Regions from separate parts of the Specibacter sp. NPDC078709 genome, predicted to be linked through region 2. Evidence: riboswitches for the same ligand, from Rfam matches in the RefSeq annotation. Region 2 holds a riboswitch; the other holds the start of a gene.
What was found. A riboswitch is a leader RNA that binds a small molecule or an ion and turns the genes downstream of it on or off. The one in region 2 is predicted to bind thiamine pyrophosphate.
Positions count from the first base shown of each region.

Region 1: it holds a riboswitch for thiamine pyrophosphate, as region 2 does, so the genes downstream of both, AB0P14_RS07825 (bifunctional hydroxymethylpyrimidine kinase/phosphomethylpyrimidine kinase) here and AB0P14_RS03440 (3-oxoacyl-ACP reductase) in region 2, are expected to answer to the same signal.

Region 1 covers NZ_JBFBLU010000003.1:270,236-277,307, forward strand. Annotated here, with positions in the region: gene AB0P14_RS07825 (bifunctional hydroxymethylpyrimidine kinase/phosphomethylpyrimidine kinase) at 1-1,369, opposite strand, end outside; TPP riboswitch at 1,360-1,458, opposite strand; gene AB0P14_RS07830 (Rne/Rng family ribonuclease) at 1,566-5,306, opposite strand; gene AB0P14_RS07835 (vitamin K epoxide reductase family protein) at 5,679-6,305, shown strand; gene ndk (nucleoside-diphosphate kinase) at 6,472-6,888, opposite strand; gene AB0P14_RS07845 (DUF4233 domain-containing protein) at 6,932-7,072, opposite strand, start outside.
Region 2 covers NZ_JBFBLU010000001.1:786,898-793,969, forward strand. Annotated here, with positions in the region: gene bioB (biotin synthase BioB) at 1-208, opposite strand, end outside; gene AB0P14_RS03435 (TetR family transcriptional regulator) at 285-851, shown strand; TPP riboswitch at 929-1,022, shown strand; gene AB0P14_RS03440 (3-oxoacyl-ACP reductase) at 1,096-1,860, shown strand; gene AB0P14_RS03445 (LLM class flavin-dependent oxidoreductase) at 1,888-3,198, shown strand; gene AB0P14_RS03450 (MFS transporter) at 3,288-4,508, opposite strand; gene AB0P14_RS03455 (hypothetical protein) at 4,688-5,419, shown strand; gene AB0P14_RS03460 (type 1 glutamine amidotransferase domain-containing protein) at 5,863-6,639, opposite strand.

The sequences.
Region 1 (7,072 bases), on a different contig from region 2:
AGTCTTCGCCAGTAAAAGCTAAGTAGTCGGCGTGCAGCATCGCACCCACGTCTGCATATAGCCAGTAGCAGGGCAGTACCGCGGCAACCACTTCTGCGTAGCTGCCGGAGAAGGCCACCGCTTGCAGATGATCAACGTAGTGCTTGGTGACGGGTCCTTGCGTCATCGCCTCAGCAGAGTTCACCGGGTAGTGGCTGAGCCAGTCGCGGTGCAGCGACATTTCCACCTCAAGGCAGTTCTGTGCTCCGGCGGCCCAGAACTTCTGCTCCGTTTCATTAGGCGCCAAGGCACTGGCTTTGGCCAGCACCCGTGAATAGCTTCCGAGGTAGAGGGCGTCCTGCCCAAGATAGTAGGCAAAGTGGTGGCGCGACAGCGTTCCTGCGGCAAGTTCTTTGATGAAATCTAGTGAGGCGATGGCGGCTCGTTGCTCAGCACAGTCCTGCCACAGTTCCCTACTGAAGCTGTTCTGCCGTGGCGTGGCGTTGGCCCATAGTTCGTGCAGGTGGTTGATGGGCCCTGGACCGCGTCCCACCCTCAGCTCACGGGAGGTTTCCAGTGCGTGGCCAAGCCAGTCCTTGGCATGGTCAATACTGATGCTCCAATCACCGGTCTGCGCTTGTAGTGTCGCCACAGCCGCTGAGAGCGAGCATCCTGTCCCGTGCGTGTTGGGCGTATCAATCCGTGGAGCACGGAACTCGTGGACGGTGCCATCGGCACTGACCAGTGCGTCCGGGCAGTCTGCACCGGGCAGATGCCCACCCTTGACCAGCACCCGAAGCTGGTGCGCGGCAGCCAGCTCCCGCCCCTGGGCAATGGCCCCATCCCAGCTCGTCGCCGCTGGCCGGCCCAACAGGGCTCCCAGCTCAGGAATGTTCGGGGTCACCAAGTGCACCAGCCCCAGCAAGGACAACATGGCGGTCAGTGCCTCCCTGTCCATGAGCGCATCTCCGCTGGTAGCCACCATCACCGGATCAAGTACGACGACGGGAGGCTGGGTTTGTTTCAGCCACTCCCCCACTGCTGTCACCACCTCTGCGGTACCCAGCATGCCGATTTTCACAGCGTCTATGGTGATATCTGCTGAAACTGCGGCCAGTTGAGCAGTCAGGAATGCTGCTGGCGGCGTGTGGATGCTGTGCACTCCTACCGTGTTTTGGGCGGTGAGTGCGGTGATGGCTGCCATGGCATAGCCGCCATGAGCGGAAATGGTTTTGATATCGGCCTGAATACCGGCTCCGCCCGAAGGATCGGAGCCGGCAATACTCAGAACTCGCGGATGTTCTAGCTGCAGCTGCTGCTGTGCTGCCGACTCGCGGCCAGCTGAAAACGCAGCTGGCGAAGCATCTGGAAAAAGTGCAGTGGTGTTCATCAGGACATCCCTTCGCCGGTGCTAACCGGGCAGGTTCAACGGGTATTGTCTCAGCCGGCCCTTGTAGCCTGGCACCCCGTGTCGCCCCCTACCCTAGCCTGCACCTCGGCTCACAACGAAAACTGGCCCGCAGCGGTGACACAAAAAGGTGCTTTTTGTGTCACCGCTGCGGGCCAGTTCAACCGAGCCGGGACTACTACAGCTCGGAAGCCGGAACTCCTACACCCAAAATGATGGGCTCGGCGTTCTTTTTGACGGCGGCTGCGGGAGCAGGGATCTCCGCTTTAGCGCTGCTATGCGGTGTGGAACCCTGAGCTGCAGGGACCGCATCGACGGTCTCTACCGTCATGTCAGCTCCACCCTGAGCGCTACGGGCGCTACGGTTGCGCCGGCCACGACGTGCGCGCGATCGGTTTCCACCTGAATCGGCACCGTCATGGGCTGATTCCTGGCTGGGGGCAGCGAGCTGATCCAACGCCTGAGTCAGACCAGCCAAGGCTGCTGCCTGATCAGCATTGTTGGGCTGCGCAAAGCCACTGCTTTCGCTGCGGTGTCCACGCGGCAGTTCAATGGCTTCCCCACCAAGGGTGAGAGTGGCAGAGTCGGCAGAGTCGTGCTGCTGGGCAGACTCCCCTGCTGCTGTTCCTGCTGTTCTACCTTCAGCGTGCTGCTCAGGAGCGTGCTCGTGGTGCGTAGCGGCAGCTGCCGCTGCAATGTTCGCCAGAGCGGTGCGGGCTTCGTGAGCCTTTTGTGCCTTAGCTGCGTCGCTCAACTCTTCAACCACCGGGGTGGTTACTTCTTCTTGCTCTTGCCCGTCCTGATGTCCACGGTTGCGGTTACGCTTACGTTCACTGCGAGTTGACCGGTTAGCCGTGCGCTCGGGTTCGCGCTGTTCCTGCTTGGGCGCGTGGATCTGAGCTGCTTCGAGGGCCGGGGAATGCGTGCGGCGGTGCTCCACGGGGATCTCGTGCGTGACCATGCCACGACCGGCACAGGTGCCACACTGCTCGCCGAAGACTTCCAGCAAGCCGGTACCCATGCGCTTGCGCGTCATCTGCACCAGACCCAGCGAGGTGACCTCGGCAACTTGGTGCTTGGTCCGGTCGCGGCCCAGGCACTCAACCAGACGGCGTAGCACTAGATCGCGGTTGGATTCCAAAACCATGTCGATGAAGTCAATGACGATGATCCCGCCAATGTCGCGCAAACGCAGCTGACGAACCACTTCCTCGGCGGCTTCAAGGTTGTTCTTGGTGACAGTTTCTTCCAGGTTTCCGCCGGAGCCGGTGAACTTGCCGGTATTGACGTCCACCACGGTCATGGCTTCGGTGCGGTCAATGACCAGCGAGCCGCCAGAGGGCAAGAAGACCTTGCGCTCAAGTGCCTTGTTGATTTGCTCGTCAATGCGATGTGCGGCGAAAATATCCTCGGACTTGGTCCACTTCTCGAGGCGATCCAGCAGATCAGGGGCCACATATGTCACATACGCTTCGATGGTGTCCCACGCGTCTTCACCGGAGACGATGAGCTTGCTGAAGTCTTCATTGAAGACGTCGCGAACCACCTTGATAGTCAGATCAGGTTCGCCGTACAGCATTTCTGGAGCCAGCGTCTTCGTAGAATCAGCGCGGCTATTGATGCCTTCCCACTGCGCACGCAGACGGTTGATGTCATTGGTGAGCTCTTCCTCACTAGCACCTTCGGCTGCGGTACGAACAATGACGCCAGCGTTCTCCGGCAGGTGATCCTTCAGGACACGCTTGAGGCGGTTACGTTCGACGTCGGGCAGCTTACGTGAGATGCCTGTCATGGAGCCACCGGGCACAAACACAAGGTAGCGGCCGGGCAGGGAAATCTGGCTGGTCAGGCGGGCACCCTTGTGGCCCACCGGGTCTTTGGAGACCTGCACCAGGACGGAGTCGCCGGACTTGAGCGCATTTTCGATGCGGCGCGGCTGGCCGTTGAGGTTAGCGGCATCCCAGTCAACTTCACCGGCGTACAGAACGGCGTTGCGGCCGCGCCCAATGTCGACGAAGGCGGCTTCCATGCTCGGCAGCACGTTCTGGACCTTGCCCACGTAGACGTTGCCGATCAAGGAGTCCTGCTGGGTTTTTGACACGAAGTGCTCGGCCAAGATGCCGTCTTCGAGGACACCGATCTGGATCCGGTCATCGGCTTGGCGGACCACCATGACGCGGTCAACAGATTCGCGGCGAGCCAAGAACTCGGCCTCGGTGATGACCGTGCGGCGGCGGCCGGAGTCGCGGGAATCGCGGCGGCGCTGCTTCTTCGCTTCCAAACGCGTGGAGCCGCGCAAGCTCGTGACGCGGTTGCTGACGCCAGCTGCGGACTCGGTGGGCACGCGGGGGGCACGGACCCGGGTCACCGTGTTGGGCGGGTCTTCATCGCTACCGCCGGTCAGTTCCAGATCCTGGTCACCACGGCGGCGACGGCGACGACGGCGGGAGGTCACGCCGTCGTCCGAGCCATCATGGTCATTTTCAGAAGTCTCGATGTCCTCGGTGCTTTCACCAGCGTCAGCATCACTCGCACGCGGGCGGCGGTTGCGATTCCGGTTGCGGCCGCGCTGCTCGGTGTCTGTGCCGGAGCGCTGGTTGTCACCGTTGTCGCCGTCCGAGCCATCCTGGACAGTGGCTGCGGGCACAGCCAAGCTGAGATCCGGTGCCAAGAACAGTGCCGAGATGCCGGCATCTGGTGCCAAGAACAAGGACTCCGTTACATGCGCGGGGTGATCCTGAACTGCAGCCGTGGCAGGTGCAGTAGTGGCGGAGACGGTCGTGTCAGCGGAGGTGCTCGTGTTGGGCTCAGTCGCAGCAGGCTCAGCCGACGCTGCTTCTTCGGCCGGAGTTTGCGCTGCAACAGGATCAGTTGCGGGACCGGCAGCTTTCGTGGCAGTTCGACGGCGGCCACGGGTGACCCGGGGAGCCGCAGCAACACTCTCGGCGCCGGCAGTCTCCGCGGCTGCAGTCTCGGACGGAGTGGAATCTACCGCAGCTGAGGTGTTCGTGGTGTCAGTGGCCTGAGTACTATGCTCCGGTGCGGATTCCTGAGCAGCTGCAGCTGTCGCGGCCGAAGAGGCTGCGGCCGGGGCACCAGCCTTGGCGGCGGCGCGGCGAGCAGGCGCCCTCCGTGTGGAACGGCTGGCTGCCGGGGCTGCATCGGCGGCGGCGCTAGTAGAGGACTCCTCCGCAGCGGTTGCGGTGGCCTGAACGTCGGCGGCAACAATTCCGGTGGCGGCAACCTCAGCCGCAATAGCTTCGGTGGCGGCAACCTTGGTGACAGGTGCCTTGGCTGCTCGGCTGCGCCGAGCCGGGGCCTTCTTGACCGGAGTTGTTTCAGTCTGCGAAACCTCAGCCTGAAGGGCTTCGGTCTGCCCAGCAGCTGCCGGCTCCTCGCCTGCCAAGCTCAGCTCGCCCTGCCCGGCAACCTCAGCCGAAACAGGAGCAGTGACAGGGGCACTGGCGCGGCGGCGGGTGGTCTTCTTGACGGGAGCCGTGACAGGAGCCGTGGCGTCCGTGGCAGCTACCTCGGCGATGGCATCGAGCAGCGACGGGCCGGCAGCCTTGGTTTCGGCAGCCTTGGTTTCGGTGGCTTTGGCTGCGGCACTGTTCGTGTCAGCGTTCGTGTCAGCGGCGGAAACTGCGACAGCCGGAGCTGCATCAGCGGCGGTTTCGGTCTTCTTAGCCCGGCTGCGTCGCACGGGGGCTTTCTTGACAGGGGCGGCGGCCTCGGCCACTTCAACCGGCGCAACCGCAGCAGCTGCCTCAACAGGAGCTTTAGCAGCGGCTGTTGCAGCAGCGTTGGCACCGGGGCTGGTCACTGCTGAGGTGGCGCGGCGCGATCGCGTGGCACGAGCCTTAACCGGAGCTACCTGCGCAACATCTGTGTTGTCGAGTGTGGGTTGTTCATTTTCCATTGTGGGCATTACCTTCGCGCCGAATCGGCACCCCCACATCGGGTGCCAAGTTCGGCCGATGTGCCAACACCCTCGGGCGTTGACGGAAGTCGTCTAATTACTTTTCAGGCGGCACCAACTTGATGGGTGCGCAAGCTCTGAAAAGCCAATGGTTTGCGAGAAACGTGGCTGGTGGATGGCTGCACACGAGGCAGCTTCTTCTCCAGCAGCCCGTGGGCGTGCCATTGGACCGAAAGGCGCATGTGGATCACCAACCAGCCGAACCCATTGTCTCATACGAGCCTGTCCATCCCACGATTCCGCGCAGGGCGCGCCTAGATTCACGCGCTACAATCAGGACACAATCACGCCGCTCGCGAGGAATAGGACTCCATGCCCAGCACCAACGTTTCCACCAGTGATCCCGCAGATCTGGACAAACCAGCCATGGCCCGGGCCAAACCGTTTGGCTGGTTGCTGGTCATCACCGGAGTCATTGCGTGGATCGCGTCCTTCACTTTGGTGATGGAACGGCTGCACTTGTATGTGGACCCCAATGCGTCAGCCAGCTGTGATTTCAATTCCTGGATCTCCTGCAGCGATGTCATGAAGACACCTGAAGCCGCACTTCTGGGCTTCCCCAATCCGTTCATTGGAATCTGCGCCTTTGCCGTCGTGATCACCATTGGCGTGGTCCTGCTGGCCGGCGCACGCATGAACCGCTGGTTCTGGATCTGCGTGCAGATCGGCATCACTGCCGGCATGGCCTTGGTGTGCTGGTTCTGGTTTACAGCCTTGTACACGCTGGCCGTACTGTGCCCCTACTGCATGATCGTGTGGTCCATGATGATCCCGATCTTTGTGTTCACTACGCTGCGCAATGTGAACCACGGCGTGATCCCCGCCCCGGCGGCACTGACCAAAGTCCTCAACGAATGGGCTTGGGTGATCGTCGGCCTGCTCTACATTGCAGTGCTGGCCTCCATCTTCTTCCGCTTCATGCACGCCATCATCGGCTAAAACACACACCTACGCTTAAAGCATCTGCGCTTAAAGTTCGACGGCGGGTGGTCACCTTTGTAAAAAAGGTGACCACCCGCCGTCGAACTTTATAGGGGTGCTGGGCCCACGCTCGCCAGGTTCCCGGGAAATCGTGCCAGCGATTTACTGGGCCGGCGAGTGGGGACTAGGCGAACCAGATGCCGATCTCACGCTCGGCGGACTCTACGGAGTCTGAGCCGTGGACCAGGTTTTGCTGCACCTTCAGGCCCCAGTCGCGACCGAAGTCGCCACGGATGGTGCCCGGAGCGGCGGTGGTGGGATCGGTGGTGCCAGCCAGTGCGCGGAAGCCTTCGATGACGCGGTGGCCCTCGAAGATCGCGGCAACAACCGGGCCGGAGAGCATGAACTCAACCAGAGGCTCGTAGAAGGGCTTGCCCACGTGCTCCTCGTAATGTGCCTGCAGCTGCTCGCGGGTGGGGGTGACCTTCTTCAGCTCAGCCAGGGTGTAGCCCTTGGCTTCGATGCGGGCCAACACGGCACCGGAGAGGTTGCGTGCCACGCCGTCGGGCTTCACAAGGACAAGAGTGCGCTCAATGCTCACAGATAACTCCAATAACTAGATAAAAAGGACGATCAATAACAGCTTACTTGGACGGCTCGTCCGGGGCAGGTTCTTCCGGTGCAGACTCTGCGGGATGGGCTGCATCCCACTCGGCCTGAGCCTTGGCCCGGACAGCGTTCTCACGATCAATCTTGGCACCGCCGAACAGGGCATACCACCAGGC
Region 2 (7,072 bases):
AGTCTTCAGGGCAGAGCCCGGATTTGAGGTTGACCAGGTAGTTCACTTTGACCGTGTTGGCGAAGTGGGCACGTCGCAGCCGGGCGGCGGCCGCGACCAGATCGAGCAGCTGATCATCGGTGGATTCCAGGATGGCGAGGGCTTGATCGCGGGTCAAGGTGGCGCCGTCGAGTTGGCGATCGGCGAGGTCTGTAAAGTAATTGAACACCGTTCAATAGTGGGGTGAGCTGTGGACATTGTCAATCACGGGCCCTGCTGATGGGGGAAGATGGAGGGGTGCTGCGGTGGCATGGGATTCTGGAAAGGGTGGGGCCAAGATGGCGTTGACGCGTGAGGCAATCGTGGAGACAGCCATGGAAATCCTGCGTGAGTATGGCCTAGCTGACTTGTCCATGCGCCGCTTGGCCCGTGATCTAGGGGTGCAGCCGGGCGCACTGTATTGGCATGTGAAAAACAAGCAGGAACTGCTCACCGTGCTCGCCGGACTGATCCTGGCACCCGTAGCAGCTCAGTCACCGGATAGCCTTCGCGAGCTGGCGGTGCGTGTTCGGGAAACGCTGCTGACGGTGCGGGACAGCGCCGAGGTGGTGGCACTGGCACACGCCCTGGATCCACGTTCCACGGCCCCGCTACAACAGTTTGGCGCACTGCTGGAAGGCGAAAAGCTCGCCGCGGATCAAGCCGAGTGGGCCGCCGAGGCGCTGCTTTCCTACGTTTTGGGTTCGGTGACCGATGAACAGACCCGGACCGGATTGACGGGCGCAGGATTGCTGGCTGATACGGAACGGGATGCTGGCAAAATATTCACCTTCGGACTGGATCTCATGCTGAGCGGGCTGGCAGCTAGCTGAACCACGCTGGGCCAATCCGAACCACTCAGAACCAATCCGCGGCTGGGCTTCGAGCGGGACGTGGTAGCTTTGCTCTTGGACACTGCACGGGGTGCCGCATCGCGGCTGAGAGCTAGACCCGTCGAACCTGATCTCGATAATCCGAGCGAAGGGATGCCGGTCCGGAATCAAGGACGAGAACGCCGTTTTTTGGTGTATATCTCGTAATTTTGTGCATCCTTTCGCGCTTCTGAAAGGTGCACACATGCTCATCAAAGACCAGATTGTTCTCATCACCGGCGCCGGTCGCGGGCTCGGCGTGGAGATTGCCCGCTCCTTTTCCCGTGAAGGCGCCCGGGTGGTGTTGAACTACCGCAACAGTGAAGCCGGGGCCCAGCAACTGGCCACCGAAATCGGCCCCGATCAAGCCATTGCGCTGCGTGCCGATGTCACCAAGAGCGATGACGTGGCAGCCATGGTCAGCGCCGCCGCCGAGCATTTCGGCGCACCCATCACCACCCTGATCAACAACGCCCTCCCGGACTTTTCCTTCAACGGAGACGCCAGGCCCAAGGCCAATGAGATTGGCTTTGCAGATTTCCAGGCCCAGTTCGCTGGAGTGGTGGGCGGGGCGCTGAACACCATCCAAGCCGTGCTGCCTGGGCTCAAGGAAGCCGGCTTCGGTGCCATTGTGAACATCGGCACCAACCTTTTTCAGAATCCGGTGGTCCCCTACCACGACTACACCGCGGCCAAGGCGGCTTTGCTGGCGTTGACCAGGACGTTCGCGGCCGATCTGGGACCGGCAAACATCCGCGTCAACATGGTCTCCGGAGGTCTGCTGCGCAGCACAGACGCTTCCTCGGCTACCCCCGAGCAGGTCTTTGACTTGATCGCCGGCGGGACACCGCTGCGCAAGGTCACCACCCCTGCCGAATTTGCTGACGCGGCCCTGTTCTTTGCTTCGCCGTGGGCACGGGCTATCACGGGACAAAATCTGGTGGTCGACGGCGGACTAGTGATGAATTAGGAGAGAGTGAAATTGGGGACGGACACCATGGAAAAGACACGAGAATTACACATCAACGCCTTCTTGTTTGGCACCGGACACCACACCATGGGCTGGCGGCATCCAGCATCCAGTGCCGATAGGGTCGGCAGCATTGCCTACTTCGAGGAGCTGGCCCAGCTGGCCGAAAGCGGCTTCCTTGACGCCGTGTTCTTTGCCGACGGGCACAGCGTGAACCGCCGGTATTCAGCAGGCGTTCCGGGGCTTCTTGAACCGATTACGGCGTTGAGCGCCATGGCCCGGGCCACCCACCACATCGGGCTGGTCACCACCGTGTCCGCCAGTTTTTACACGCCGTTCCACGCTGCGCGGATGCTGGCCTCGCTGGATCACATCAGTGGCGGCCGGGCGGGGGCCAATATCGTCACGTCCATGTTTGATGCTGAGGCCCAGAATCACTCAATGGCCGCACTTCCGCCCCATGCCGAGCGGTATGAGCGCGCCGACGAGTTTGTCCGGGTTCTCAAGCAGCTCTGGGATTCGTGGTCTGATGATGCACTCCCCCGGGACCGGGACAGCGGGACGTTCATCGATCCCGAGCACATTCGCCCCATCAATCATCAGGGCAAGCATTTCTCGGTGGCAGGTCCACTGAATGTTCCGCGCCCTCCCCAAGGCCGGCCGGTGCTGTTTCAGGCAGGATCTTCGGAATCCGGGCGGGACTTCGCCGCCCGCTGTGCCGAGGCCATTTATTCGGTGGCATGGGACAAGGAATCAGCGCTCGAGTTCGCTGCAGACATGAAAATGCGGCTGAATGAAGCAGGGCGCGGCGGCACGGGAGTTCCCATTTTGCCCGGCTTGGTCACCTATATCGGGGCAACTCAGACCCAGGCGCTGGAGAAGAAACGGGCCCTCGATGCGTACTTGGATATTGACGCAGCCATTGCGCAACTGGGCGTCTTCACGGGTCAGGATTACCGCACCCATGGACTTGATGAGCGGGTGGCGCCGCTACCGCCTGCTGAATTGTTCACAGGTCCGCAAGGGCGTTACCTGACGGTGCAGCGCATCATTGAGACGAAGCACCCAACGTTGCGGGAACTGCTGGGTTTCCTGGCTGCAGGCGGTGGCCATGCCACCATGATTGGCACGCCCACCGAGGTTGCGGATGAAATTCAGGAGTGGTTTGAGTCCGGCGCCTGCGACGGCTTCAACCTCATGTGCCCCGCCTATCCGCAATCGCTGACGGATTTCGTGGAGCTGGTGGTGCCCATCTTGCAGGAGCGCAGCCTCTTCCGGACCGCTTATCCAGGCAGCACCCTGCGTGAAACCTTGGGCCTTGCGCGCCCACCAGTCTGAGTAACCTCGCCTTTTTCACGTACGACGCCGGGAGCCCACCTTCCAGCGAAAGGTGGGCTCCCGGCGTCGAACCTTTTGAGAAAGAAGAGTCAGAGGGCAGCTGACTCCAATTCGGTGGTGTCCTTGCGGGGCCGCGATTTGGCGGCATTGGTCAGCAGGGACGCGAGAGCCACCACGACCAAAACCAGGATCATGGCGCCGCGCAGGCCGAACTCCTCGCCGAGGAAACCGAGCAAGGGCGGTCCTACCAAGAAGGCAGCGTAACCGGCGGTGGCCACGGCGGCCACGGCGGAGGTGGGGTCAGGGCTGTCGGCCGCGGCGGACAAGGTCACGGGGAAGCCCAAGGAGGCGCCCACACCCCAGAGCAACACTGCGGCGCCGGCGATGATCGGGTTGTCGGCGAAGACCACCAGCGCAATACCTGCGGCGGAGATCAGTGTGCTGGCGCGCAGGACGGTCGCGTTGCCGAACCGTTTCAGCAGCGGGGCGCCGAGGAACCGGCCAATGGTCATGGCGGCCGCGAAGCCGGCGAAAATTACGGAGCCGAGGGTGGGCGTGAGGCCGTGTCCGTCCACCATGAGCAGGGGTAGCCAGTCCATGGCGGATCCTTCGGCGAGCGCCAGGGCGAGGATGATCAGCCCGAGCATGAGGATGCGGGGTTCGCGCCAGGCATCGAGCCAGGATGTGCGGGGTTGCTGCATTTTTTCGTCGCGCGGGAGGCGGCTGACGCGGCCAGTTTCCGCCGAGATGAAGCGGGTCAAGGTAGCCAAGACGGCGGCACCGAGCAAGGCCACTAGGACCAATTGCCAGGTGACGGAGAAGTTGATGGCTGTCAGCAGGATGCCCACTACCGCACCAATCACGGTTCCCAGACTGAAGCAACCGTGGAGGGCGGGCATGACCGATTTCCCGGACAGTGTTTCCAGTGCCGCGCCTTCAATGTTGATGGCGATTTCCGAGACGCCAATGCCGAAGCCCACCAGTGCCAGTCCGGCGAAAACTCCGGCATGGTTGGACGCCCCCGCGAAGATGCCGATCATGGCGATGCCGATGATGAAGTTGGCTCCGCCCACCATTGCCGTGAATCGTACGCCGCGGCGGCGCACTACGGAGGCTGAGGAAAGCACACCGCTCATGGAACCTACGGAGAGGCCCAACAGCACCAGACCCATCTCGGCGGTGGAGGCGTCCAGAAGATCTCGCACGGCCGGAGTCCGGACCACCCACGATGACATGCCGTTACCGAACGTCAGCATGAAAGCGAAAATGGCAAGACGGCGCCGGGAGAAATCCGAGGGGGTTTTGGTCATGGTTACGATCCTATGCGGTCAGGGCATGCGGGGGCGGGGTTGCTTCGTGCCGGACTCCCCTGTCGAGCCACCTGGACCTACCCCGCCCTCACACTGCGTCGAGTATCACTGGTTCCCATACATGCAAAGTCCCCGAAGACTGAGAAGATTTAAGGGCAGCTTTTACCAATGGAGAACCCGTGAACACCTTGATCCAAAAATTCCTTGCCCTCTTTTCCGCTCCCAAGCCGTTGCCAGCAGAGGCGAGCGAAACTCGCATCGCGCTGAGCGGCATGCCTCTGGCCAGCCCCGAATACTTGCGAGAGTTTGCCCACCGCATCGGACTTGAAGTGGACGATCTCTCCCCTGCGGAGCAGACCGAGTTGAAGGCTCGTTTGGATCGTTCCATGGACTTCAGGGAGGAAAACTATGCCTTCCTTTATCACGAGGTTTACCAGCTGGGACATGGATATTCACTGGAGGACGCCAGCCGCGTCAGCGCCCAGATCAACAAGATCTCCTCGGAATCAGCCGCTAGGGCATTTCTGGATTACCGCGAAAACGCCGTTGCTGCCGAAGCCTTGATGGCAGCCGGTTCTCTCCTTAAGGAGGAGGGCGATACGGCCGCGGCAGAACGATTGTTCATGTTGGCTAACGCTCGCCGTCATCGCAGCTCACTGTTGGAGGTCAACCTGGCAGACACCTCAGCCACGGATTCTCCGGAAGAACCCGCAGAAGTGGTCGAGGCACCCAAAACGGCAGCCCTCGCCATTGTCGATAACACGTCCGACGACGAAGCCCACGGCACGGCCACCGACGCCACCGACGCTACCGACGCTACCGACGGCGAGGAACAAGCCACTGAGACGGAGAATTCAGGGCTTGAAGGGCTCATGCATGCTCCTGTTACAGAGAAGAAGAGCGCTAAATAGTCCACGGGTCATGGTATCCGGCCAAAGGTTTCAAAGGCATGTTGGACGATGAGCTCGCAGGCCGGCTGTTGTCCCGTTTTATGCTCCTGGTAGGCGACAGAGTCAGCCACCACACGGACACCGAGGATTCCGGCCTTGAGGGCTCCGGTTTCTCCCCCCTTCGTTTGTCCAACAGACATCGCTGCGTTCACACAACTCATCGAGCAGCTGCGCTCCAGAGGGGCAACCAGCGGAACCGTGGCGGGGTAGGTCCTCGATCCTTTTGATCGCCGGACTTGTGATATTTTCGCGTCCCGATGGACGGGAACCAAAAACGGTCGCAGTGAATCCTTGCCTCAACCCTCTCCCCCACCGAGCGAGGAGCCTGCAGACTTCTAGACAAACGAGAACTGGCTGCCGCACCATCTTCGGTGCGGCAGCCAGCTCCAGTGTGGGTTGCTGAGTCAGTGACCGGTATCGGTTGCGGCCTTCTTGGCCGCTTTCTCAGCGTCCTTCTGGGCACGGACTGCTTCCGCCTCGTCCTGCTCCTCAGCCTTCTCCTGGTGAATGACCTCCGCCAGCAGCTTCTCCATTTCCTTGGCTACGCCAGCAGCTGAGGCGGGGTTCTGACCTGTCACCAAACGGTCAGCCACCTCAACTTTCTCCTCGAAGACGTCAGCGAAGACGTGCGTGGCGCCCAGTTCCCCAAGTCTGTCAGCCAGGAAGAACGGGATGACTTTGTCCTTTCCTGCGGCAACTTCCTCATCGTTGGTGAAAGCTGCAACCTTACGGCCATTGACGAGGTGGATGCCGTTGGCCAATTTGACGTTCACCAGGCCGGCAGGACCGTGGCAGACAGCGCCCACCACGCCGCCGGCATTGTAGACACTGGCCACTAGGGTCTGCAGGCCTTCGCTGTCAGGGAAGTCCCACATGGTGCCATGGCCTCCCACGAGGTAGACGGCGTCGTACTGTTCGGGATCAACGACGTCGACAGAGGCCGTGTTGTACAAACCGGCACGCGTGGTCTCATCTTCCGTGAAAGCAACTTGGATGGGATCTGCCGAGTCCACCTCGTCACGAGGAGGTTGCCCGCCCTTGATGGACGCAAAATCAACGAAATGCCCGGAATCCTTGAAGACTTTCCAAGGATGCGCAGCCTCAGCCACATTGTAACCGGTCTTCTCGCCTGTATCGCCGATCTCGGAAACGCTGGTCAATACCATGAGGATTTTCTTCATGAAATGCTCCTTTCGTCCACTTTCCAGCCTAGTTGAGTCAGGCCAAGCTGTCCTGTTTGGATAAAAAGCTTCCGGAAGCTGCGCGCGCAAAATCGTTGCCGTCACAGCCAACGAGGGCCCTAATGGTCCTTGTCGCGAGATCGATTACATACCATCTTGATTCTCGCAACCCTGGCAAACGCAACAAGTCCACACCCTCCCCGCGAACGGTGCAACTCCGTCATCATCGACTCAATTTCGGGAGTTGAGCACATGGGACAGGATTTTTGCCCCAAAATTTGGCCTCGTGTCCCCTAATCAAGGGGTTGCATGCGTTCGGTGGGGCATGCGGCGAAGGGACTGGGCAGCTGAAACCAAAGATGCCGAGCCTTGCCGCCGTAGAACCTGCCAACGAGAGTTTCACAGGAGACTATTTCTGGGAGGTTTGCCTTGA